DNA from 3 places in the Methylobacterium sp. 1A genome. Region 3 is predicted to be linked to each of the others. Evidence: riboswitches for the same ligand, from Rfam matches in the RefSeq annotation. Region 3 holds a riboswitch; each other region holds the start of a gene.

Region 1 (7,387 bases), 3.7 Mb from region 3:
AGCGGGACCAAGACCGTGACGCCGCGGCTCTCTCTGCCCCAGCAGGTCGACGTCGTGCCCCAGGAGGTCCTGCGGGACACCGCCGCCACGCGCGTCGAGCGCGCCTTGGATTACGTGCCGGGAGTCGGCAAGCAGAACGATTTCGGCGCCCAGAACCTCGCGCTCTACTCTGTGCGCGGCTTCGCCACCCAGGACATCTTCTTCAACGGCTTCAACATTGCCCGCGGTTACAACGGCGCGCCGGACACCCAGAACGTTCAGTCCATCGAGGTGCTCAAAGGACCGAGCGGGGCACTCTATGGGCGCAGCGACCCCGGCGGCACCATCAACATCCTGACCAAGCAGCCCGTGGCCTTGCCCTTCGTCGAGATGGGCACGCTGTTCGGGAGCTTCGGAACAGCGCGCACCACCGTCGACGCCGGCGGGCCACTGAACGAGGAGGGCACCGTCCTCTACCGCTTCAACGGCGCGCTCGCGAGGCAGGACAGCTTCCGCGATTTCGTCGACGGCGACCGCGTCCTAGCTGCGCCCGTGGTGAGCTGGCTGATCAGCCCGGACACCAAGTTGACCGTCGAGGCGCAATACCTCCGCAACCGCCAGACCTTCGACCGCGGGACGGTCGCAGTGAACAACCGCCTGGGCCTCGTACCGCGCTCGCGCTTCTTCGGTGAGCCGGGCGACAACTCGGTGTCAGAAGCCGGGATCCTGCAGATCCGCCTCGATCACGCCTTCAATGCCGACTGGCAGCTCAGGGTCGCCGGCCACTTCAACACCGGCAGCCTGACCGGCCTGCAGACCGGCGCGACCGGCCTTCTCGACGACGGCCGCACCCTGCTGCGCGAGTTCCGCCGGCACGACTTCACATGGGGCGTGGCCATCGGGCAGGCCGAGCTCGTTGGGCATTTCGACACCGGGCCGTTCGCCCACACCGTGCTGCTCGGCCTGGAGTACGAGCGCTACAACAGCACCGAGAACCTGCTGCGCTCGACGCCGCGGCTCGACCCCTTCGCCCTCGACCTGTTCAACCCGGTCTACGGCCAGCCCAAGGCGCCCTTCACCCGGCGCTACAGCGCGAGCGAGAACGTCGGCAACACCGCCGTCTACGTCCAGGACCAGATCGCGCTCAGCCCGGAATGGAAGCTGCTCCTCGGCAACCGGACCGACTTCTATAACCAGACCTTCCGCGACAAGGTCGGCAACGAGCGCGCGGAGCAGGACCGGACCGGCTTCTCACCGCGTGCAGGTCTCGTCTACCAGCCGCTCACCTTCCTCTCGTTCTACGGCAACGTGGCGGCCTCGTTCCGGCCCAACACCGGCTTCGACATCGCGACCCGTCCCTTCGCCCCCGAGACCGGCTTCGGCTACGAGGCCGGCGTCAAGCTCGATCTCTTCACCGGCCTGAGCGTGACCGGCGCGGCGTTCCACATCGAGAAGGAGAACGTCCTCACGACCGACCCGAGGGACTTCTTCTTCCAGATTGCCGCCGGCGCCGTGCGTAGCCAGGGCTTCGACCTGAGCTTCGTCGGACAGGTTACACCCGAGTTCCGGGTTATCGGCGGCTATGCGTTCATCGACGCGGCGGTGACCCGCGACGAGGTTCTCAGGGTTGGCTCGCCGCTCCTCAACATTCCGCGCCACTCGGGCAGCCTGCTCGGCGTCTACGAAGTCCAGGCCGGCGACTGGAAGGGCTTCGGGTTCGGTGGCGGCGTCCGGGCTGTCGGCTCGCGCCTTGGGGACAGCGGCAACGAGGGGTTCCGGCTCCCGGGCTACGTGTTGACCGACGCCCTGGCCTACTACCGCTACGAGAACCTGCGGTTCGGGCTCAACGTCGATAACATCTTCGACGAGACCTACTACGAGCGCTCCTACAACGCCTTCTGGGTCGGCGTCGGCGAGCCCCGGCGGGTGACCGTCAGCATGACGGCGCGGTTCTGATGGGCGTGCGTCCGGGCACGCTGGAGGCGGCGACAGAGGCATCGGGCACGACCGGCCGTATCGCCTCCATCGACGCATTGCGCGGGCTGGTGATGGTGCTGATGCTCCTCGACCACCTGCGGGAAACCTGGTTCCTGCACGTTTCGGTCGCCGACCCGATGGATGCCAGAACCGCCCTGCCGGGCCTGTATCTCGCGCGCCTCGCGGTCAGCCTGTGCGCGCCGATCTTCATCGCGCTGACGGGCGTGGCCGCGTACCTGTTCAGCACCCGGCACACGCTGGCGGAGACGCGTGCCTATCTCGTGAAGCGCGGCCTCGTGCTGATGGCTCTGGAGGTCTTCTACCTCTCTGAGCTGTACTGGGGCGTCGCCAGCCCGACGCTTTGGCTTCAGGTGATCTGGTGCATCGGCGTGTGCATGATCGTCCTGGCGGCGATGATCGGCCTGCCGCGCTCGGTTCTCTTCGCGGTCGGGACGCTGATCGTTTGCGGGCACAATCTCCTCGACCCGATCCAACTCCGGCCCGATGATCCCTTCTTCGTCGCCTGGGCAATGCTGCACCAGCGCGACGTCATCGCGCTCCCATTCGGTCTAGTGGCCAAGACGACCTACCCGGTGCTTCCCTGGATCGGCGTCATCGCTCTCGGCTATGCCATCGGCCCGTGGTTCTTGCCCGGCGTCGCCCCACGGACGCGCAAGCGCCGATTTGCGGCCATCGGCATCACGATGCTGGTCGCCTTCGCGGTGCTACGCCTGGCGAACGGCTACGGGGACAAACCGTGGTTCGTCGTCGACGAGGACGCCCTGCGGACCGCGATGAGCTTCTTCGCGCTGACGAAGTATCCGCCCTCGCTGCTGTTCCTGCTGCTAACGCTCGGGATCGGGGCGCTATTGCTCGTCGCGCTGGAACGCATGGGCGACCGCCCGGTGGTCACAGCGCTGGCGGTGTTCGGCGGCGCGCCGCTCTTCTTCTACGTGTTTCACCTGACGGTTCTGCGGCTGCTCTACCACGGCGCGTTCGCGATCTGGGGCGTGACCCAAGGCACCGTGTTCGGTGTCGGCAATTACGCGTGGGTTCTGGTGTGGTACGCGGCGCTGATTCCGCCCCTCTACTTCCCGACGGCCTGGTTCTCCCGCCTCAAGGCATCGCGACGCGACATCGCTTGGCTCAAGTACCTCTGAAGTCGAACCCATCGGCTTGGCTATGCGACGGACTGGTTCCGAACCGAGGCGGTCGTTCGCCGGGCCTCCGTCGACTTCGGATCGGGATGGCAAGCGGTTCCCCGCCCGCCGGCATCAGAGATCTTGGACAGAAGCCGGCGGCTGCATGAACTCGATTGTCGCGCCGTCAGGGCCAACGGCGTAGATCACCCGCGTTCCAACCCGCGCACCGCTCGCAATCGGCTGCGGAATGCCTTGCGCCTTCCAACCGTAGGCAGCGATCCGCACCAGCAGCGCGTCGAGGTCATCGACGATAAGGGCCAGATGCGCGAAGCCAGGATCGAACGGCTTGGCCGGCGCGCTCGGTCGCTCCGGACCCTGATACTCCAGAAGTTCGATCGTTTGATCCGCGAGCGAAACGAGCGCCATGCGCACCTTCGCCCCATGCGCCCCGGTCACCTGACCGAGAAACTCGCCCCCCATCTCCCCCGTCCGCACAAGTCGCGCGCCGAGCCCGTCGATCCAGAACCGAAGGGCTTCGTCGAGGCAGGCGACCGCGAAGCCGACATGATCGGCACGCCGCACGGGGAGGCTCGTGTGTTCCGTCATGCGGGATGTCCTACCGGGAAAGAGGTCATTCGTCTGCAACGCGTCGTGGTCGGTCCCCCCGCTATGTCCGCTTCAATGCATCTGTCGTGAGGAAGCGGAAAGACAGAAACCACATCTTATGACGATCAGCCCGGCGCTCGCCCCTGCACAGCCCCTCCGACAGCAGACGCCGGGACAACGTTGCTCCGAGGATTGACGGATCGATGAGCCACAGCCTAGCTTGAGCGGGACGGTTCCCCTCGGGGATCAAAAGGGAACGCGGTGAGGCCACGCCCGTGAGGGCTCGGCTGATGCCGCGGCTGCCCCCGCAACTGTAAGCGGCGAGTCCTTCATCACGACGTCACTGGGCGGCCTCGCCCGGGAAGACGATGAGAGGGCGACGACCCGCGAGCCAGGAGACCTGCCGTCAGCCGTGGTCACACGCGGAGCTTGCCGGGCGGGGTGTCCTGGGAGGTGTCGCGGCGCCGTGGTTCCCTTGAGGACGCGGCCGCCGAGGCCTCGTTCGCGGTGACGTGCCACAGCCGTCCCCCGAGGCCGTCCCGTGTCCTGTTCCGTCCCGTCCGCGCTTCGGCGCAGCCTAGCCCTGTCCTGCGCCGTATCCGCGCTGCTCGTCTCCGCCCCCGCCCTCGCGCAGCAGGTCGCTGCGCCGTTCGCCGATGCCCAGGGAGGCGCGCAGGCCGCGGTCTCCCTGTCCGAGATCTCCGTGTCGGCTACCGGCGTGCCGACGCCGATTGCCAACACAGGATCGAGTGTCACCGTGCTCACCGACCGCCTGCTGCAGGAGCAGCAGCGCCGGACGGTGCCGGATGCCCTCCAGCAGGTGCCCGGCCTCAACGTCGTGCAGACCGGCGGCGCAGGCGGTCAGACTTCGGTCTTCATCCGCGGCACCAACTCGAACCACGTGAAGGTCCAGATCGACGGCATCGACGTCAACGACCCCTCGACCCCGAACCGCGCCTTCGACTTCAGCCAGTTGCAGACCTACGACCTTTCGCGGATCGAGGTGTTGCGCGGGCCGCAGAGTGGCCTCTACGGAGCCGACGCCATCGGCGGCGTCATCTCCGTTGTGACCAAGCGTGGCGAAGGGCCGGCACGGGCAACGGCGACCGTTGAGGGCGGCTCGTTCGGCACCTTCAACCAATTCGGCAACATCTCGGGCTCGGAGGGGATCTTCGACTACTCGGTGTCGGTCGGCCACATCCGTCAATCCGCCGTCCAGATCACCCCGTTTGAGCTACTGCCCCGCGGCGTGCCGCTGCGGACCGCCTTCACCGACATCAAGACGGTCTCGACCAAGCTCGGGGCGCAACTCACCGACGAGTTCCGTCTCAACTACGTCCTGCGCTTCTCCGATAGCGCGTATCTAGATCAGGCCGACGGCGGCTTCCCGTACGCGCCGCTGCCGTACCGTAACCTCAACGACCAGCAGCAACTGATTATGAGGGGCGAGGCCGAGTGGACGCCGGTGCCGGGCTTCCACAATGTCTTCGGCGCGAACTACTCCAAGTTCGACCGCCTGTTCGCCGGCCCGCTCGACCCGCTAGCGCCGCCGACGCCCACCACCTACCTCGGTGAACGAACCCGGTTCGATTACCGCGGCGACTGGCAATTCTCACCCGGCAACCTCGTGCTGTTCGGTGCCCAGCGCGAGGATGAGCGCTTCGAGACGACCGGCATCGACCGGTCCAACGGCAACACCGCCGGTTTCGCCGAGCTTCAGACGACGCCCTTCGCGGGCGCCGCGCTGGTCGCCAACATCCGGCACGACGCGAACGACCAGTTCGGCGGCGCGACCACCTTCCGGGTGGCGCCGAGCTACATCGTGCCCGGCACTGGGACCCGCCTGAAGGGCAGCGTCGGCACCGGTTTCAAGCCGCCGACCCTAAGCCAGCTCTATCAGGACTATCCGGGCTTCCGCTTCTTCGGGAACCCGAACCTGCGGCCCGAGGAGAGCTTCGGATTCGACGGCGGCTTCGAGCAGCCGCTGTTCGACGGGTTCGTGACCGTGGGTGCGACCTACTATCAGACCGACTTCAAGAACCTGATCCAGACGGCCTACTACCCGACTTTCTCGACCAACGTGAACGTCGGCCGTGCGACCGCCTACGGCACCGAGAGCTTCATCGCCCTGCGTTTCAACGAGTTCTGGAGCGGGCGGCTGGACTGGACCACCACGGTGACGAAGGACGAGATCGCCCACCAGGAGCTGCTGCGTCGGCCCCGCAACAAGGTCAGCGCGACCGCGATTTGGAACCTGATGCCGGGCCTGACCATGACCGGCACGCTCATCGTGCTGGGGTCGTTCGTGGACGGAAACAGGGACTTCTCCGTGCCCCGCCTGAAGGCCCCCGGCTTCACGCTGGTGAACCTGTCGGTCAACTACGCCTGGAGCGAGACCCTGACAGTGTTCGGGCGGATCGATAACCTGTTCGACCAGCGCTACCAGAACCCGACCGGTTTCCAGGGTCCGGGGCTCGCCGTCTACGGCGGCGTCCGCGTGACATCGTTCTGAGGTCGCGGATGAGGTCGCGCCTCACGCTCGCCCTCGTGGCAGTCATGTCCGCCGTAGCCAGTGGTGCGGCGGCGGCACCCGTGCGTGTGGTCTCGATGAACCTTTGCGCTGACGAGCTCGTCCTGCGGCTGGCGGACCGCGACCAGGTGCTGGCCGTCACCTACCTCGCACGTGACCCGCGCGGGTCGACGGTCGCGAGCCAGGCTGTCGGGCTGCCGGTCACGCGTGGTCTTACCGAGGAGGTCGTGGCCCTGAAGCCCGACCTCGTGATCGCCGGTGCCTTCACGACTCGCACGACCGTGGGCATGCTTAAACGCGTCGGCGCCCCCGTGCTCGAACTCGGCGTGCCGACCGACCTCGACGGCATCCGCGCACAGGTCCGGCAGGTCGCGGCGGCGCTCGGCCATCCCGAACGGGGCGAGGCGATGGTGGCGGCGCTCGATGCGCGACTTGCCGCCATCGTGCCGGCCAAGCGGCCTCTCCGCGCCCTGGTGATGCGCCCGAACGCCTTCACGGTGGCACCCGGCGGGCTCGGAGACGCGCTGATCCGCGCCGCCGGCCTCGTCAACGTCTCGGCCGAGATCGGGCGTGACCGCTTCGGGCAGGTGCCCCTTGAGGCCGCGGCGCTGGCGAACCCGGACCTGATTGTCGTCGATGAGGGCGCACCGGGCTCGCCATCGCTCGCCGACACCCTCCTGCACCATCCGGTTTTTCGGGCTCTCGCGCGGGCGCACCGGACGGTCGACATCCCGAACCGCTTCTGGACCTGTCCCGGTCCTCAGGTCGCGGAGGTGGTGGCGCGCCTCGCCGAGGCAGCGAATACGCAGGCGCCTCAGCCATGAACGCGCCGGTCACCTCGCTCCGTCCAACGGCCTCCCGTCGCCACGGTACGCCGCGCGCCCGGCGAACCCTCATCGCCGTCCTCGGGCTCACCACCCTCTCGCTGACGCTCGCCTCCATCACCATCGGCTACGCGCCCTTCGACGTGCCCGCCGCCTTCGCAGACCTCGTCGCCAGTCGCACGACGCTTCCGGCCCTGGTCCTGTGGGAGCTTCGCATCCCGCGCGCCCTGCTCGGAGTGCTGGTCGGCTTCAGCCTCGGCCTGACCGGCGCCGCGATGCAGGGCTACCTGCGCAATCCGCTCGCGGACCCGGGCATCCTCGGCATCTCC
Region 2 (7,387 bases), 2.2 Mb from region 3:
ATCGACCGCCAGGAGCCCGAGGCCGAGGTCGAACAGGATCGCGTCCCGGTCCCGTTCGCAGGCGGCGTCCCGGTCCGGGCCGAGCTCCGTCACCACGCCGCGCCGGTTCATCGAGCAGCTCGCCTCAGGCAGGCACAGGGCGACGGCGTGGTTCCAGCCTGACGTGACCGCGGTCTCGTAGGCCACCGGGCGCAGGTCGGAACCGGGAGCGAGCGCGATTGCGCCCCGCTCCGTCGACAGGCCCATGCGCCCGTCCGGCAACGGCGACGTGGCCTCGTCGGGATCGCGCATGAACTCGGCGATGGCCCCGAAGCTGCCGAGGCTCCAGGCGGTGCCGGGATCCGCCAACGCCTCGCGCAGCAGGGTCGTGACCGCGTCAGCCCGTGATGGTGACGTCATCGCCTTCCTCCGTCTGAGCCCCGGACCGCGCCCAGGGCAGGATGTATAGTGTTCCGTCGCAAGCCCAGCCCCGCTCGACCGTGACACCGAACGCCCTGGCAAGCAGAACGTCGGTCAGGGCTTCCTCCGGGGTACCGTCGGCGACGAGGCGGCCACCGGCCAGCACGACGATGCGGTCGCAGAACCGGGCCGCGAGCGTCAGGTCGTGCAGCACGGCGACGACACCGGTACCGTCCCGCGCGATGGCCCGGAGCAGCGCCATGGCGTCGAGCTGGTGCGCCGGGTCGAGGGCCGTGACCGGCTCGTCGACGAGAAGCCACGGCGCCTCGACCGCGAGCGCCCGGGCGAGCAGCGCCCGCATGCGCTCGCCCGAGGACAGGGTCGGCTCGGCTCGGTCGGCGAGGTGGAGGATGTCGGCGCGCGCCATCGCCCGTGCGACCGCGGCATCGTCGACTTCGGTGGGGGATGCGAAGGCCCGGCGGTGCGGCAGCCGGCCAAGCGCCACGATCTCGCGAACCGTCATCGGCCAGCCGACCCCGGCCCCCTGGAACAGGGCGGCGATGCGGCGGGCCCGTTCCTCGCGGGCCAAGCCGGACAACGGACGGCCGTCGAGGGTGACCCGGCCCTGCGTCGGCGCGATCAGCCCCGCTAGGACGCGGAGGAGCGTGGTCTTGCCGGCTCCGTTCGGGCCGACCAGCCCGATGAAACGACTGGGCTCCAGGATCAGATCGATGTCCGAGACGATGGTCCGTCCATCCAGCGTCACCTGGGCGTCGTGCAGGCCGAGGCTCATGCCCGCCTCCCGCGACCGCGCAGGAGCAGCACGATCAGGAACGGCGCCCCGACCAGCGCGGTCACCACGCCGAGCTTGAGTTCGGGTCGGGTGGCGAGCATGCGCACCCCGATATCCGCTGCGAGGACCAGGACCGCCCCCGCGAGGCCGCTCGGCAGCAGGCACGCACCGGGACGAGCACCGACGAGGGGTCGCATGAGGTGCGGCACGACGAGGCCGACGAAGCCGATGGCACCGGAAACCGCGACCCCGCTGCCGACGGCCAGGGCCGCACCGGTGACGAGACGCAGGCGCACGGAGACCAGACGGACCCCGAGGCTCGCGGCGGTGTCCTCGCCGAGCGTCAGGGCGTCGAGCGCGGAGCCGGTCGACAGCATGAGGGCCCAGCCGACAGCCATCAGCGGCAGGCATAGGAGCACGTGGTCCAGGCTGCGGTCGCTGAGCGAGCCCATGAGCCAGAACACGATCTCCAGGGCCGCGTAGGGGTTCGGCGACAAATTCAGCGCCAGCGCGGTCAAAGCCCCGGCCAGGCTCGACAGCCCGACTCCTGCGAGGATCAGCCCGAGGGTGCTGCTGCCGCGGGCGGCGAGCGCGTTCAGGAGGAGCGCGGCGACGCCGGCGCCCGCGATGCCGCCGAGCGGCAGGGCAAGGCTCATGGTGGCGGCGAAACCGCCGTAGAAGACGACGACCGCGCCGAGCGCCGCCGCGGAGGAGATGCCGAGGATGCCCGGGTCCGCGAGCGGGTTGCGCAGGTAGCCCTGCATCGCGGCGCCGGTCAGGCCGAGACTGAAGCCGACCAGGGCTCCAAGCAGGGCGCGCGGAACACGAAGCTCCCACAGGACCAGGGCCGGCAGCGTCGTGCGGCCGGCGATGAGGTCCGAGAAGGCGGCGGGCACGTCGAAGGGCGAGTAGCCGATGGCGATGGAGGCGAGCGTCAGCCCGACGACGGCAATGCCGAGGATAACGACGACGGCGCGCCTGGCCCGCGGCGTGCCGAGGCGCCGGGATACCGGCGGGCTGATCGCGGTGATGGGGGCCTTCATGGTCCGGGCGCCCGTTCGTTCGCAGCCTCGGCGAGCCGCGCCACGACCTCCGCGACCTGTGGCCCCGGACAGGTCCAGAGGCGGTTCGGGATGTCGACCGTCCGGTGCGCTCGCGCGAGCGCCTGGAAGACGGGATGGTGCAGCAGCGTGTCGGCGAGCGAGGGCGAACCAGGCGCGCCTTCATCGACCACGATCAGGTCAGGGTTCGCCAGCGCCGCGGCTTCGAGGGGCACCTGCCCGAAGCGGTCACGCCCGATCTCGGCCGAGACGTTAACGAGGCCGGCGGCGCGGATCAGCGCGTCCCCGAGCCCGCCAGGTGCGACCGTGAAGGCGTTCGGACGCATCACCAGGGCGCGCAGAGGCTGCCTGGCCGGTACGATGGCGGCTAGACGCGCATCGAGCGCCGCCACCATCGCCTCGCCCCGTTCGGGGTGACCAAGGGCTTCCGCGACCCGCCGGATCTGCGCCCGGACGCCGTCGAGGTCGGCCGGCACGCCGAGTTCGAGCACGGGGGCGCCGACGCGCTTCAACATGCCCACCGTCGTGCGGGTCGTGAAGGCACCGGCGATCACGAGGTCGGGCTTCAGGGCTACGACCTCCTCGGTCAGGCCCCGCGTCACAGGCAGCCCAACCGCCTCGGTCGCCACGGTCGACCCACGTGGATCTCGGGCGAGGTAGGTGACGGCCAGAACCTGGTCGCGATCCGCGAGCCGCAGGACGAGCTCGTCGGCGCACAGGTTCATCGAGACAACGCGTACCGGTCCTTCCGCCGCGCTCAGGGGCGCGGCGGACAGGAGTGCCATCATGGCGAGCACGAGGCGCCTCGGCATCCGCGACCTCAGAACGACGTCACGCGGACGCCGCCGAAGACGGCGAGCCCCGGCCCCTGGAAGCCGGTCGGGTTCTGGTAGCGCTGGTCGAACAGGTTATCGATCCGCCCGAACACCGTCAGGGTCTCGCTCCAGGCATAGTTGACCGACAGGTTCACCAGCGTGAAGCCGGGGGCCTTCAGGCGGGGTACGGAGAAGTCCCTGTTTCCGTCCACGAACGACCCCAGCACGATGAGCGTGCCGGTCATGGTCAAGCCCGGCATCAGGTTCCAGATCGCGGTCGCGCTGACCTTGTTGCGGGGCCGGCGCAGCAGCTCCTGGTGGACGATCTCGTCCTTCGTCACCGTGGTGGTCCAGTCGAGCCGCCCGCTCCAGAACTCGTTGAAGCGCAGGGCGACGAAGCTCTCGGTGCCGTAGGCAGTTGCACGGCCGACGTTCACGTTGGTGGAGAAGGTCGGGTAGTAGGCCGTCTGGATCAGGTTTTTGAAGTCGGTCTGATAGTAGGTTGCGCCCACGGTCATGAAGCCGTCGAACAGCGGCTGCTCGAAGCCGCCGTCGAATCCGAAGCTCTCCTCGGGCCGCAGGTTCGGGTTCCCGAAGAAGCGGAAGCCCGGATAGTCCTGATAGAGCTGGCTTAGGGTCGGCGGCTTGAAACCGGTGCCGACGCTGCCCTTCAGGCGGGTCCCAGTGACGGGCACGATGTAGCTCGGCGCCACCCGGTAAGTGGTCGCGCCGCCGAACTGGTCGTTCGCGTCGCGCCGGATGTTGGCGACCAGCGCGGCGCCCGCGAAGGGCATCGTCTGAAGCTCGGCGAAGCCGGCGGTGTTGCCGTTGGACCGGTCGATGCCGGTCGTCTCGAAGCGCTCATCCTCGCGCTGGGCACCGAACAGCACGAGGTTGCCGGGTGAGAATTGCCAGTCGCCGCGGTAATCGAACCGGGTTCGTTCACCGAGGTAGGTGGTGGGCGTCGGCGGCGCTAGCGGGTCGAGCGGGCCGGCGAACAGGCGGTCGAACTTGGAGTAGTTCGCGCCGAAGACATTGTGGAAGCCCGGCACCGGCGTCCACTCGGCCTCGCCCCTCATAATCAGTTGCTGCTGGTCGTTGAGGTTACGGTACGGCAGCGGCGCGTACGGGAAGCCGCCGTCGGCCTGATCTAGATACGCGCTATCGGAGAAGCGCAGGACGTAGTTGAGACGGAACTCGTCGGTGAGTTGCGCCCCGAGCTTGGTCGAGACCGTCTTGATGTCGGTGAAGGCGGTCCGCAACGGCACCCCGCGAGGCAGCAATTCGAACGGCGTGACCTGGACGGCGGATTGCCGGATGTGGCCGACCGAAACCGAGTAGTCGAAGATCCCCTCCGAGCCGGAGATGTTGCCGAACTGGTTGAACGTGCCGAACGAGCCGCCCTCGACCGTCGCCGTCGCCCGGGCCGGGCCCTCGCCGCGCTTGGTCACGACGGAGATGACGCCGCCGATGGCGTCGGCCCCGTAGAGGCCGCTCTGGGGCCCGCGCAGCACTTCGATCCGCGAGAGGTCGTAGGTCTGCAGCTGGCTGAAATCGAAGGAGCGGTTCGGGGTCGAGGGGTCGTTGACGTCGATGCCGTCGATCTGGACCTTCACGTGGTTCGAGTTGGTGCCGCGGACGAAGACCGAGGTCTGGCCGCCGGCGCCGCCGGTCTGCACGACGTTGAGGCCCGGCACCTGCTGCAGGGCATCCGGCACCGTCCGGCGCTGCTGCTCCTGAAGCAGGCGGTCGGTGAGGACGGTGACGCTAGAACCCGTGTTGGCGATCGGCGTAGGCACGCCGGTGGAAGAGACGGAGATCTCGGACAGCGAGACCGCGGCCTGCGTGCCTCCCTGAGCATCGGCGAAGGGCGCGGCGACCTGCTGCGCGCGGGCGGGAATGGAGACGAGCAGCGCGGATGCGGCGCAGGACAGCGCCAGGCTACGCCGAAGCGCGGTGGGAACGGGATAGGACACGGGACGGCCTCGGGGGACGGCTGTGGCACGTCACCGCGAACGAGGCCTCGGCAGTCGCGTCCGCAAGGGAACCACGACGCCGCGACACCTCCCAGGACACCCCGCCCGGCAAGCTCCGCGTGTGACCACGGCTGACGGCAGGTCTCCTGGCTCGCGGGTCGTCGCCCTCTCATCGTCTTCCCGGGCGAGGCCGCCCAGTGACGTCGTGATGAAGGACTCGCCGCTTACAGTTGCGGGGGCAGCCGCGGCATCGGCCGAGCCCTCACGGGCGTGGCCTCACCGCGTTCCCTTTTGATCCCCGAGGGGAACCGTCACGCTCAAGCTAGGCTGCGGTGTGTCTATCCGTCAACGTGTGGAAACAAGTTGTTCAGATTTGTGGCGTCCGGGACGGATCGACCGTTGTCCTGGTTGTTAGGCTTGAGCGGTCAGGGGGCATCTGCCGGTCTAACCTCGACACGGTCGAACCCACCGAGGCGATAGATAAGGAACGACAGGAGCCACGCCGCCGCGAATAGGCCCACGATGCCGAAGCCCATCACGCCGAAATGGTCGTTGATTGCGGCGACCCGCTGCCAGAACCAGCCCTGGAGGTTGAGTTTGCCCGCCAGGAGGTTCAGCGCCTCCAGCGTGCCGACCACCAGCGCGACCGCCACCGACACCAGGGTGATGGTGAGGTTGTAGAACAGCTTCCGCATCGGCTGGACATAGGCCCAGCTGTAGGCGCCGAGCATCAGCACGCCATCGGTCGCGTCGACCAGCGTCATCCCTGCTGTAAACAGCGCCGGGAAGACCAGGATCGTCCAGATGTCGGTGCCTTGGCTCGCCTGGGCGGCCGACAGTCCGAAGAGGCTCACCTCCGTGGCGGTGTCGAAGCCGAGCGCGAACAGCAGACCCAGCGGGTACATGTGCCATGAGCGCGTTACGAGGCGGAACAGCGGCCGGAGGATCCGGGCGAGAACGCCTTGGTTGGCGAGCAGCATGTCGAGGTCAGCCTCGACGTAGCGGCCGGTGCGCCTAACCTGTCGAAACGCGCGCCAGACGCCCACCAAGACAACGAGGTTCACGATGCCGATGATGATGAGGAAGGCGGCCGAGACGCCGGTGCCGATCAGGCCGCCGAGTTCCCGGTAGCCTTCCGAGGCCGTGATCAGGGTGGTCGAGGCCAGCGCAACCGCGGCCGCTGCCACCACCACGACGGTGGAGTGTCCGAGCGCGAACCAGAAGCCGACCGAGACCGGCCTCTGGCCCGCCTGCATCAGCTTGCGCGTGACATTGTCGATGGCGGCGATGTGGTCGGGATCGACCGCGTGACGCAGCCCGAAGACGTAGGCCAGCAGCGCGGTCGAGAGCAGGGCCGGCTGCCCCGCGAACAGGCCGTAGGCCCAGGACCACACCGCGATGTTGGCCGCGATCAGGACGAGGTAGAGCAGACCGATACGGCGCCGGACGACGCCGGGCGCCGTACCCTTCGATTGGACCATCCCTTTTTTCCATCCCCTATCCGTCCGACCTTGCCACGCCGCGGCGGCTTGGCGGGATCCCGTCGCCCGCCTGACCACCGTGTCGATGCATCTCCCGGCCAATGCTTGAGCGGCGCAGGAGCCTCTGCGCGTCCGCCGATGTCCAGATCACCCCGCCGCGCGGCTTTTGCACGGCGCGTCGCGTCAGTTCAGTCGCGACGGCCTGGGCGGAGCGCCCCTGGTCTCGCATGATGGCTTCCAGCAGGGGCATCATGCCGACGACGTAGCGATGCGCGCGAGCCATCGAGGCTCTGCGTCCGGCGTCACCGCTTCGTTTGGGTCGGGCGCCATCACCGACCGAAACCGGTGTTACGCGCTTCGCGGAGGCGTTCGCGATGTTGTCGGGTCGATGACGACGCATCAGAACCGCCCGGCGATGGTGAGGCGCACGGCCGTGGGCTCGACAGGGTGAAAGACGCGGTCGATTAGCCCCTCGGCCGGCTCGCCAGGCAGGCGGGATACGTAGGCGTAGGTGATCTGGTCGGACTTGCTGTTCGTCAGGTTCAGTACGTCCAACGAGACGCTGATGCCGTTCTCGAAGTTGTAGCCGACCCGGCCGTTAAGGAGCGCCGTCGGGCGCGAACGGATCGAGTTGTCCTCGATCAGCGGGCGCGGGCCGAAATAGCGGAACCGCAACGACCCGAACCAGCCGAGTGGCTCGCCGAAGATCACGCCCGCCGAAGCGATGGTCGTGGGGGCTTCCGGCACCCGGTTGCCGACCGGATCGTAGTCCGAGAACCGGGCGTTGGTAATCGTGAGATCGCCCTCCAGCGAGAGCCACGGCGTGACCGCATAGCGGTTTGTCCACTCGACGCCGAAGCGT
Region 3 (7,387 bases):
TGGCCGTCCGGACCCGTGAGGGCGGCGAGCAGGCCGTCCACGTGTCGGACCGTCCCCGAACCGCCCTGGACCGCGAGGCCGAAGGGCTTGTTGAGGATCATCATGTCGGCATCCTCGTAGAGGATCAGCGACCGGATGAAGGCGGCGTCGTCCTGCTCGCGGGCGGCGCTGCGCGGCCGCTCGGTGGACTGGTCGAGGCGCAGCGGCGGCACGCGCACGCTCATGCCCGGCTCCAGCCGGTCGTTCGGCTTGGCGCGCTTGCCGTCGACCCGCAACTCGCCCTTGCGGACGATGGTCTGCACGCGGGTGAAGGGCAGGAGCGGGAAGCGGGCGGTGAGGAAGCGGTCGATCCGCATCCCGGCCTCGTCCGGCTCGACGGTCAGGGTCTGCACGCCGGAGGCGAGGGTCGCGGAGGCGGCGGCGCGCTGCTCGCGCCGGGTCGGACCGGGCGCGGGGGCAGAGGCGAGGGCCGGGGAGGGGGCCGCCGAGCGCTTGGCCGGCGGCCGGCCGGCGGGCTTGCCCGCCGCGGCGTCGCGCGGTGCGGCGGCGTCGCGGCGCGGCTTCGGCGGCCGGGCCGGCGCCGGGGCCGCAGCGGCCTGCGCGCCCCAGGGATCGCGGGTGCCGGCATCCTCGCCGCGGTTGCGGGCCGCGCGCTCGGCGGCGTCGCGGGCGCTGGTGCGCGGGCCCGTGCGGGCGCGGCCGTCGGCCTGGGCCTTGCCGCCCCTGAACTTGCTGGCGCTGGACTTGCCGGCCTGAGGCTTGCGCCCCGTCGGCCCGCCGCTTCTGGGAGGTCGTATCGTCATGCTTCCGCCGGCACCCGTCTCCGCGTCGGACGGAGCGTCCGGGCGCATGGGCCGCGGCGTCGCGGACGTCCGGACCGATGGGATTGCCCGGCTGTAGCATCGCCCGCGCCGAGCGGCAAAGGCGGTGGGCCGGCCCGGTCCGTCAGGGCTCCGCGCGCCACGCGTCGCGGAGGCGGTCCTTCAGGCCGGCGGGGAAGAGGTCGGGACCGCCCGGCACGTCGAGCCCGTCCAGATCGCACTACCGCGCCACGCAGGCGGTGCCGGAATCCTCGTGGAACACGAAGCGCTCCTGCCCGTCGAACCGCCCCGGCGGCAGGGCGACGGGGAACAGGAACAGCACCTCGTGCCCGACCTGCCCCTCGTGCGTGAAGATGTTCTCCATGACGCGGGGCCCGCCGAGCACCGAGACGGTGACGCCGAGCTCCTCCCGGAACTCCCGGATCAGGGCGTCCTCGACCCGCTCGCCGAACGCGATGCTGCCGCCGAGCGGCCGGACGCCCTTCAGCCGCCCGTCATCCGTGCGGACCTCGGCCACGAGCAGGCTGTTGCCGCGCCGGGGCAGACCCAGTGCCTTCACGCGAATCTCCGCAGGGGGCCGCCAGACCGTCATCCCGCAGGGGCTAGCCCGTCGTCGGCGAGGCCGCAACGGACCGGCGCACAGCGCGCCGATCCACGGCAACAACCGGACACACGGTTGACGCCCGCCCCCGCTACGGCCAAGCTGTGTTCGACGGTTCCCCTCGGGGATCAAAAGGGAACGCGGTGAGGGGTTCGCCCCGAAGCCGCGGCTGCCCCCGCAACTGTAAGCGGCGAGCCCTTCACCACCACGTCACTGGGTCACCCCGGGAAGACGGTGCGAGGGCGGCGACCCGCGAGCCAGGAGACCTGCCGTCAGCCGTGGTCACACGCGAAACGCGCCGGGCGGGGTGTCCTGGCGGGTGTCGAGGCGACGCAAGTCCCGAGGGGAGGCGGCCGCCAAGGCCTCGTTCGCGGTGACGTGCCACAGCAAGCGCGCCCGCGACGCCGTTCCCCATGCCCGTCTCCGCTGTCCCGACTCCCTCGAGCCCTGTCGCAGGACGCCGTCGCGCGCCCGCACGGGCAGAGGCTACCGGACAGCGGGCGCATTGTAATGTTATTACAATGCCTGTAGGACGCGGGGGCCGGCGCGCGCCGTGCACGGACCACTTTCCCCATGTCTCCATCGACCAATCGCTCCTGCCTCGGCGGGCGGGCCCCCCTCTGCGGCGTTCTCCTCGCGCTCCTCGCCAGTCCGGCCGCCGCACAGGAGGCGGTCACGCTGGATGAGCTGTCGGTCGCGGGCGCGGGCGGCGACCCAGGCCGCCTCCCGCCGAACGGGCTCAACCTGCGCACGCCCGACCGGACCGCGAGCCGCCTCGGCCTGACGCCGCTGGAGACGCCCGCCAGCCTCGACATCGTGTCGGGCGAGACCGCGCGGCTGCGCGGCCAGGACACGATCGCCGAGGCCGTGACCCAGGACGCGACCGGCATCACCACCATCGCGGCGCCCGGCAACGGCAACGGCGCGTTCACGTCCCGCGGCTTCGCCGGCCCGAACTCGATCCAGCAGCTCTACGACGGCACCCGCTTCTACGTCGGCGCCAACACCGTGACCTTCCCGTTCGACACGTGGAACGTCGAGCGGATCGAGGTGCTGCGCGGGCCGTCCTCGGTGCTCTACGGCGACGGCGCCATCGGCGGCGTCATCAACGTGGTGCCCAAGAAGCCGGTCTTCGTGCCGATCAACGCCGCCCGCGCGGTGATCGGCACCGACGGGGTCGCGCGGCTCGCCCTCGATTCCGGCGGCCCGCTGGGCCAGGCGGAGTACGGCGACACCTTCGCGTACCGCCTCAACGTCAGCGGCAACCGCGCCGACGGCTGGATGCGGCCGGAGGGCGATTTCCGCAACCTCGCGGTCTCCGCCGCCCTGCTGTTCCGGCCGAGCGCCGACCTCGCCTTCACCCTGAGCCACGATCTCGGCTACCAGGAGCCCGCCCGCTACTGGGGCACCCCGCTGGTCGAGGGACGGATCCCGGATCTCATCCGGTTCAACAACTACAACGTCCGCGACGCGAAGATCACCTGGGCCGACAACTGGACCCAGCTCAAGACCGAGTGGTCCCCCTCGGCCGACATCACGATCCGCAACACCGCCTACCGGCTGACCAGCCGGCGTCACTGGCTCGACGTCGAGCAGTACAGCTACAACCGCGGCACCGGGCTCGTGGACCGGGGCGACTACCTGGAGATCTACCACAGCCAGGAGCAGGTCGGAGACCGCCTCGACGCGACGTTCCGGGGCAGCCTGTTCGGGCTGCCGAACCAGTTCGTGGCCGGCTTCGACGTGAATCACATCGACTTCCGCCACACCAACAACTTCTACTTCGACCAGACCACGAGCGTGCCGCTCACCGGCTACGATCCGGGCCTGTTCCCGCAGAACGGCCGGGCGCGCCCGGCCTACGCGACGCAGACGAGCCAGGCCTCGGTCTTCGCCGAGGACCGGGTGATCCTGTCGGACAAGCTCTCGTTCCTCACCGGCGTGCGCCTCGACGTGCCGACGCTGAACCGCGAGGACCTGCAGACGGGATCGCGGTTCGAGAAGACCTATCGGGCGCTCGGCTACCGGTTCGGCCTCGTCTACAACCCGACGCCGGACAGCGCGCTCTACGCCCAGTACAGCTTCGCCACCGACCCGGTGAACAGCCTGATCACGCTGTCGCAGTCGCTGGCCGGCTTCAAGCTCGCGACCGGCGATCAGGTCGAGATCGGCGCCAAGGGTCTGGCCTTCGACGGCGCCCTCGAATGGACCGTCGCGGGCTACCGGATCGTCAAGGACAACCTGATCTCGGCGATCCCCGGCCAGCCGACGCTGTCCACGCAGGTGGGGAGCCAGTCCTCGCAGGGCTTCGAGCTGGCGCTCGGCTGGCGCTTCGCGCCGGGCTGGCGGCTCGACGGCAACCTCGCGCTCCTCCACGCGCAGTACGACCGGTTCGACCAGACGGTGAACGGCGCCACCGTCTCGTACGCCGGCAACCAGCCGATCGACGTGCCCGAGCGCGTGGCCAACCTCTGGCTGACCTGGGACGTCACCCGCGACTGGACCGCGCGGGTCGGGCTGCAGAACGTCGGGCAGGTCTACAGCGACTTCGGCAACACCGCGCGGCGCCCCGCCTACAACCTCGTCAACGCGGTCCTGGACCATCAGGTGACGGCGGACTCGCGCCTGTCCGTTCGGGTCTACAACCTGTTCGACAAGGTCTACGCGATCTCGGGCAACGCCGTGAACGGGGTCGGGACCAACTGGCTGCTCGGGCGCCCGCGCTCGGTCGAGGTCGCCTACACGGTGACGTGGTGAGCCGACCGCACCGGCTCGGCAAGGCGGGACGGCGCTGGCTGCTCCTGTTCCACCGCTGGGCCGGGATCGCCGCGGGGCTGTTCTTCGCGCTGTGGATCGGCTCCGGGCTGGTGATGCTCTACGTGCCGTTCCCGGCGCTCACCGAGGCCGAGCGGCTGTCGCGGCTCGCCCCGATCGCCTGGGATCAGGTCGCGGTCGCGCCGGACGCGGCGCTGCGGGTCGGTGGGCTCGCCGGCGTGCCGGCCGCCTTCGGCCTGGAGATGCGGGGCGACGAGCCGGTCTACCGGATCGCCGGCCACGACGGCACCCGGGTGACGGTCTCGGCACGGACCGGCGCGCGGCTCGGCCTGCTGACACCCGCAGACGCGCTGCGTGTCGCGGCCGGTGGTGCTCCGGCTGCGCAAGCCGAGCAGGTCGCGCGCGACCAGTGGACCGTCACGGCCCGCTACGACCCGCTCCGGCCCTTCCTGAAGGTGGCCCTCGGCGACGCCGCGGGGACCGAGCTCTACGTGTCTGCGGTGACCGGCGAGATCGCCCTCGACACGACACGCTTCGAGCGGGGCTGGAACTGGGTGGGTTCGGTGGCGCACTGGATCTACCTCACGCCGCTGCGGGCCCGGCCGGAGCTGTGGCGGACGATCCTGTTGTGGCTCTCCGGTTTCGCCGCCCTCGGCGCGCTGAGTGGAGGCGCGATCGGGATCTGGCGCCTGCGCCTTCGGCGGCGCTACGCGGCCGGGGCGGTCACGCCCTATCGCGGGCTGGCGCGCTGGCACCACCTGCTCGGCCTCGCGGGGGGCCTCGGCTTGAGCACGTTCATCGTCAGCGGCTGGATCTCCATGAACCCGAACCGCTGGTTCAGCGCGACCAGCCCGCCGGTAGCGTTGCGCGCCGCCTATGCCGGAACCTTGCCGGCGCTCGGCCTCGATCCGCACCGGCTCCGCGATGGCGCCGTGCCGGATACGCGCACCCTGCGCTTCGCCGCCATCGGTGGACGCTGGTGGATCGTCGCCGAGACGGCGGACGGCCTCCGGACGGTCGCAGCGGACGGCGCGACCGCCCTCGACGCGCGCAGCATCGCGACGGCCGCGGCAGACGGTTTCGCGGACGGTCCCCTCCGGTCGATCCGCCCGCTATACGCCTACGACGCCTACTGGTATCCCCACGGGGCCGACCCACGGCCACTTCCGGTGCTGCGCCTGCGCTTCGGCGACGCGGCCGCCACGTGGCTCCACGTCGATCCCCGGGACGGCACGATCCTCCAGCGCCTGGACCGCTCGGGCCGGATCAACCGCTGGCTGTTCGACGCCGCGCACCGGCTCGACCTGCCGGGGCTCACCGGCAACCGCCCCCTGCACGATACGGCCCAGTGGGTCCTGAATCTCCTGGCGGCGGGCATCGCGGTCACCGGGATCGTGGCGGGCTGGCGCAGGCTGCGTCGGACGCTGTCCGCCTGAGGTCGGTTTCAGCGTGTGCTGTCGAGCGGTCGAGATCGGCCCGGCGGTGGCTTCCGATCCGGTCGTGCTGCGCATCAGGACGACAGACCGGAGGCGGACGCAAATACCTCCACGTCCGGCCTGTGCGCCTGTCGGTATTCACGGGGGCTCACGTCGTAGCGATCCTTGAAGCGGCGCGCGAAATGCGCCTGGCTGCTGAAGCCACAGCCATAAGCCAACAGGCCGATCGACAGGGTGGCGCAGGCCGGGTCGGTCAGGCGCTTGGCTGCCACCTCCAGTCGGCGTCCCCAGATGTAGTCGGAGATGTGCCGGCCGCGCTCATGAAACAGCTCCTGCAGCCGCCGCAACGACACGCCCATCGCGGCGGCGAGCCGGGGCGGGTCCAGGTTCGGATCGCTCAGGTTCGCCTCGACATAGGCCTTGGCGCGCTGAACCGTGACGTTGCCGTGGACGGAACGGGGTACCTCCTGCGCCATCCGTTCGGCGAGGCTCGCCACGATCAGGTCGACGCCGATCGATGCCATGCGCTCGGCCGCGTCAGGGGTGAGGCGATCGCTGACCCGGACGAGTTCCTGAAGGTACGAGCCCGTCAGGGTCGTCGAGGCGAGGTCCGCTGCGGCCGTGAGCGCGGTGTAGAGCCGGGACGGGCCCAGAACGGTCTCGAAACGCTGGCGCGGCAGATCGATGACCAAGGAGTCGCCGGTCTCCGCCTCCATCACGGATGAACTCGAGTCGAGCAAGATGAGGTCGCCCGGCTTGGTCTTCGCCTCCCGGTCAAGCTGCTGGATTGTATCCCGTCCGGACAGCTTCAGGAGCACGAAAACCCGATCGGGGTTCCCGCGGCGTCGCGCTTCGGCGTCCGTGATTCTGGTCCGCACGGTTGTGTGCCAGAAATGCGAGATCGGCATCGCGCCGATACACGTCACGTCCAGCCGTCCCTGGAATGGGAGACCGTCCGGCGTCTCGATCTCGGCAGGCACGAGCCGCTCGCAGACCAGTTCCCGCCATTGGCGGACCGCGTTTCTGGGATGAATCCCATCTGTCGAGAAAAACGGTTGCATCCGCCGCCTGGGCACCCCTGTCGCCACCCGGTGGCGAAGATCGGGAACCCCGGCGTTTATTGTATATAATCTACCTTCACAACAGGGAGACGGGGGACGAGGGGCGGAGCAGCGGCGCCCGGCCAAACAGCGCCGTCCGGAAGCGGACCGGCGACGATCCATCCCTCTCGAGCATCATCACGATTCCGCGGCCTGATGTCCGACCCTAGAACCGCGCCGTCAGGAACAGCCGCACGTTCCGCCCCGGCAGCAGGATCTCGTCCTTCTTGAACGAGGTCGAGTTGCGGATATCGTCGTTCAGGAGGTTGCGGCCCTGGAGGCCGAGGGTGATCGCGCTCGCCCCGTAGACCGCAGGATCGACGGCCTTGGTGTAGCTCAGTTCGGCGCGCAGGTCGTCGTAGCCGGGGGTCGGCGTCTCGTACACGGCCGTGGCGTCGTGGCTGAAGGCGTGGAGCAGGTTCACCCGCGCGAACCACCCGTCGGCCCGCAGGTAGACGCCGCCGCCGAGCCGGTAGGGCGGGATGCGCGGCACGTTCGCGCCGTTGTCGAACTGGGCGCGGACGAAGTCGAACTGCGCCTCGACGCCGGCGAAGCCGTTGCCCACCGGCACGAGGTCGTACTGGCCGATGATCTCGGCGCCGTAGAAGGTCGCGTTCTGCTGCTGGTAGACGATCTGCCGGTTGTCGGTGCCGA

Evidence for each region. Region 3 has a riboswitch for cobalamin ahead of ACX9MN_RS01530 (TonB-dependent receptor). Riboswitches for the same ligand answer to the same signal wherever they lie in the genome.
Region 1: linked by a shared signal. The riboswitch ahead of ACX9MN_RS19205 (TonB-dependent receptor plug domain-containing protein) and the one ahead of ACX9MN_RS01530 (TonB-dependent receptor) in region 3 are both predicted to bind cobalamin.
Region 2: linked by a shared signal. The riboswitch ahead of ACX9MN_RS12415 (TonB-dependent receptor plug domain-containing protein) and the one ahead of ACX9MN_RS01530 (TonB-dependent receptor) in region 3 are both predicted to bind cobalamin.

The regions. Positions count from the first base shown of each region.
Region 1 is NZ_JBYQVE010000001.1:3,983,667-3,991,053, reverse strand. Features, by position in the region: gene ACX9MN_RS19220 (TonB-dependent siderophore receptor) at 1-1,935, shown strand, start outside; gene ACX9MN_RS19215 (acetyltransferase domain-containing protein) at 1,935-3,116, shown strand; gene ACX9MN_RS19210 (VOC family protein) at 3,231-3,704, opposite strand; cobalamin riboswitch at 3,918-4,126, shown strand; gene ACX9MN_RS19205 (TonB-dependent receptor plug domain-containing protein) at 4,246-6,216, shown strand; gene ACX9MN_RS19200 (ABC transporter substrate-binding protein) at 6,225-7,058, shown strand; gene ACX9MN_RS19195 (FecCD family ABC transporter permease) at 7,055-7,387, shown strand, end outside.
Region 2 is NZ_JBYQVE010000001.1:2,523,748-2,531,134, reverse strand. Features, by position in the region: gene ACX9MN_RS12435 (DUF6925 family protein) at 1-399, opposite strand, end outside; gene ACX9MN_RS12430 (ABC transporter ATP-binding protein) at 377-1,192, opposite strand; gene ACX9MN_RS12425 (FecCD family ABC transporter permease) at 1,189-2,235, opposite strand; gene ACX9MN_RS12420 (ABC transporter substrate-binding protein) at 2,232-3,065, opposite strand; gene ACX9MN_RS12415 (TonB-dependent receptor plug domain-containing protein) at 3,074-5,044, opposite strand; cobalamin riboswitch at 5,164-5,372, opposite strand; gene ACX9MN_RS12410 (HoxN/HupN/NixA family nickel/cobalt transporter) at 5,470-6,525, opposite strand; gene ACX9MN_RS12405 (TonB-dependent receptor) at 6,925-7,387, opposite strand, start outside.
Region 3 is NZ_JBYQVE010000001.1:321,119-328,505, reverse strand. Features, by position in the region: gene ACX9MN_RS01540 (RluA family pseudouridine synthase) at 1-803, opposite strand, end outside; gene ACX9MN_RS01535 (NUDIX domain-containing protein) at 1,042-1,380, opposite strand; cobalamin riboswitch at 1,518-1,710, shown strand; gene ACX9MN_RS01530 (TonB-dependent receptor) at 1,996-4,179, shown strand; gene ACX9MN_RS01525 (PepSY domain-containing protein) at 4,173-5,633, shown strand; gene ACX9MN_RS01520 (helix-turn-helix domain-containing protein) at 5,708-6,694, opposite strand; gene ACX9MN_RS01515 (TonB-dependent receptor) at 6,900-7,387, opposite strand, start outside.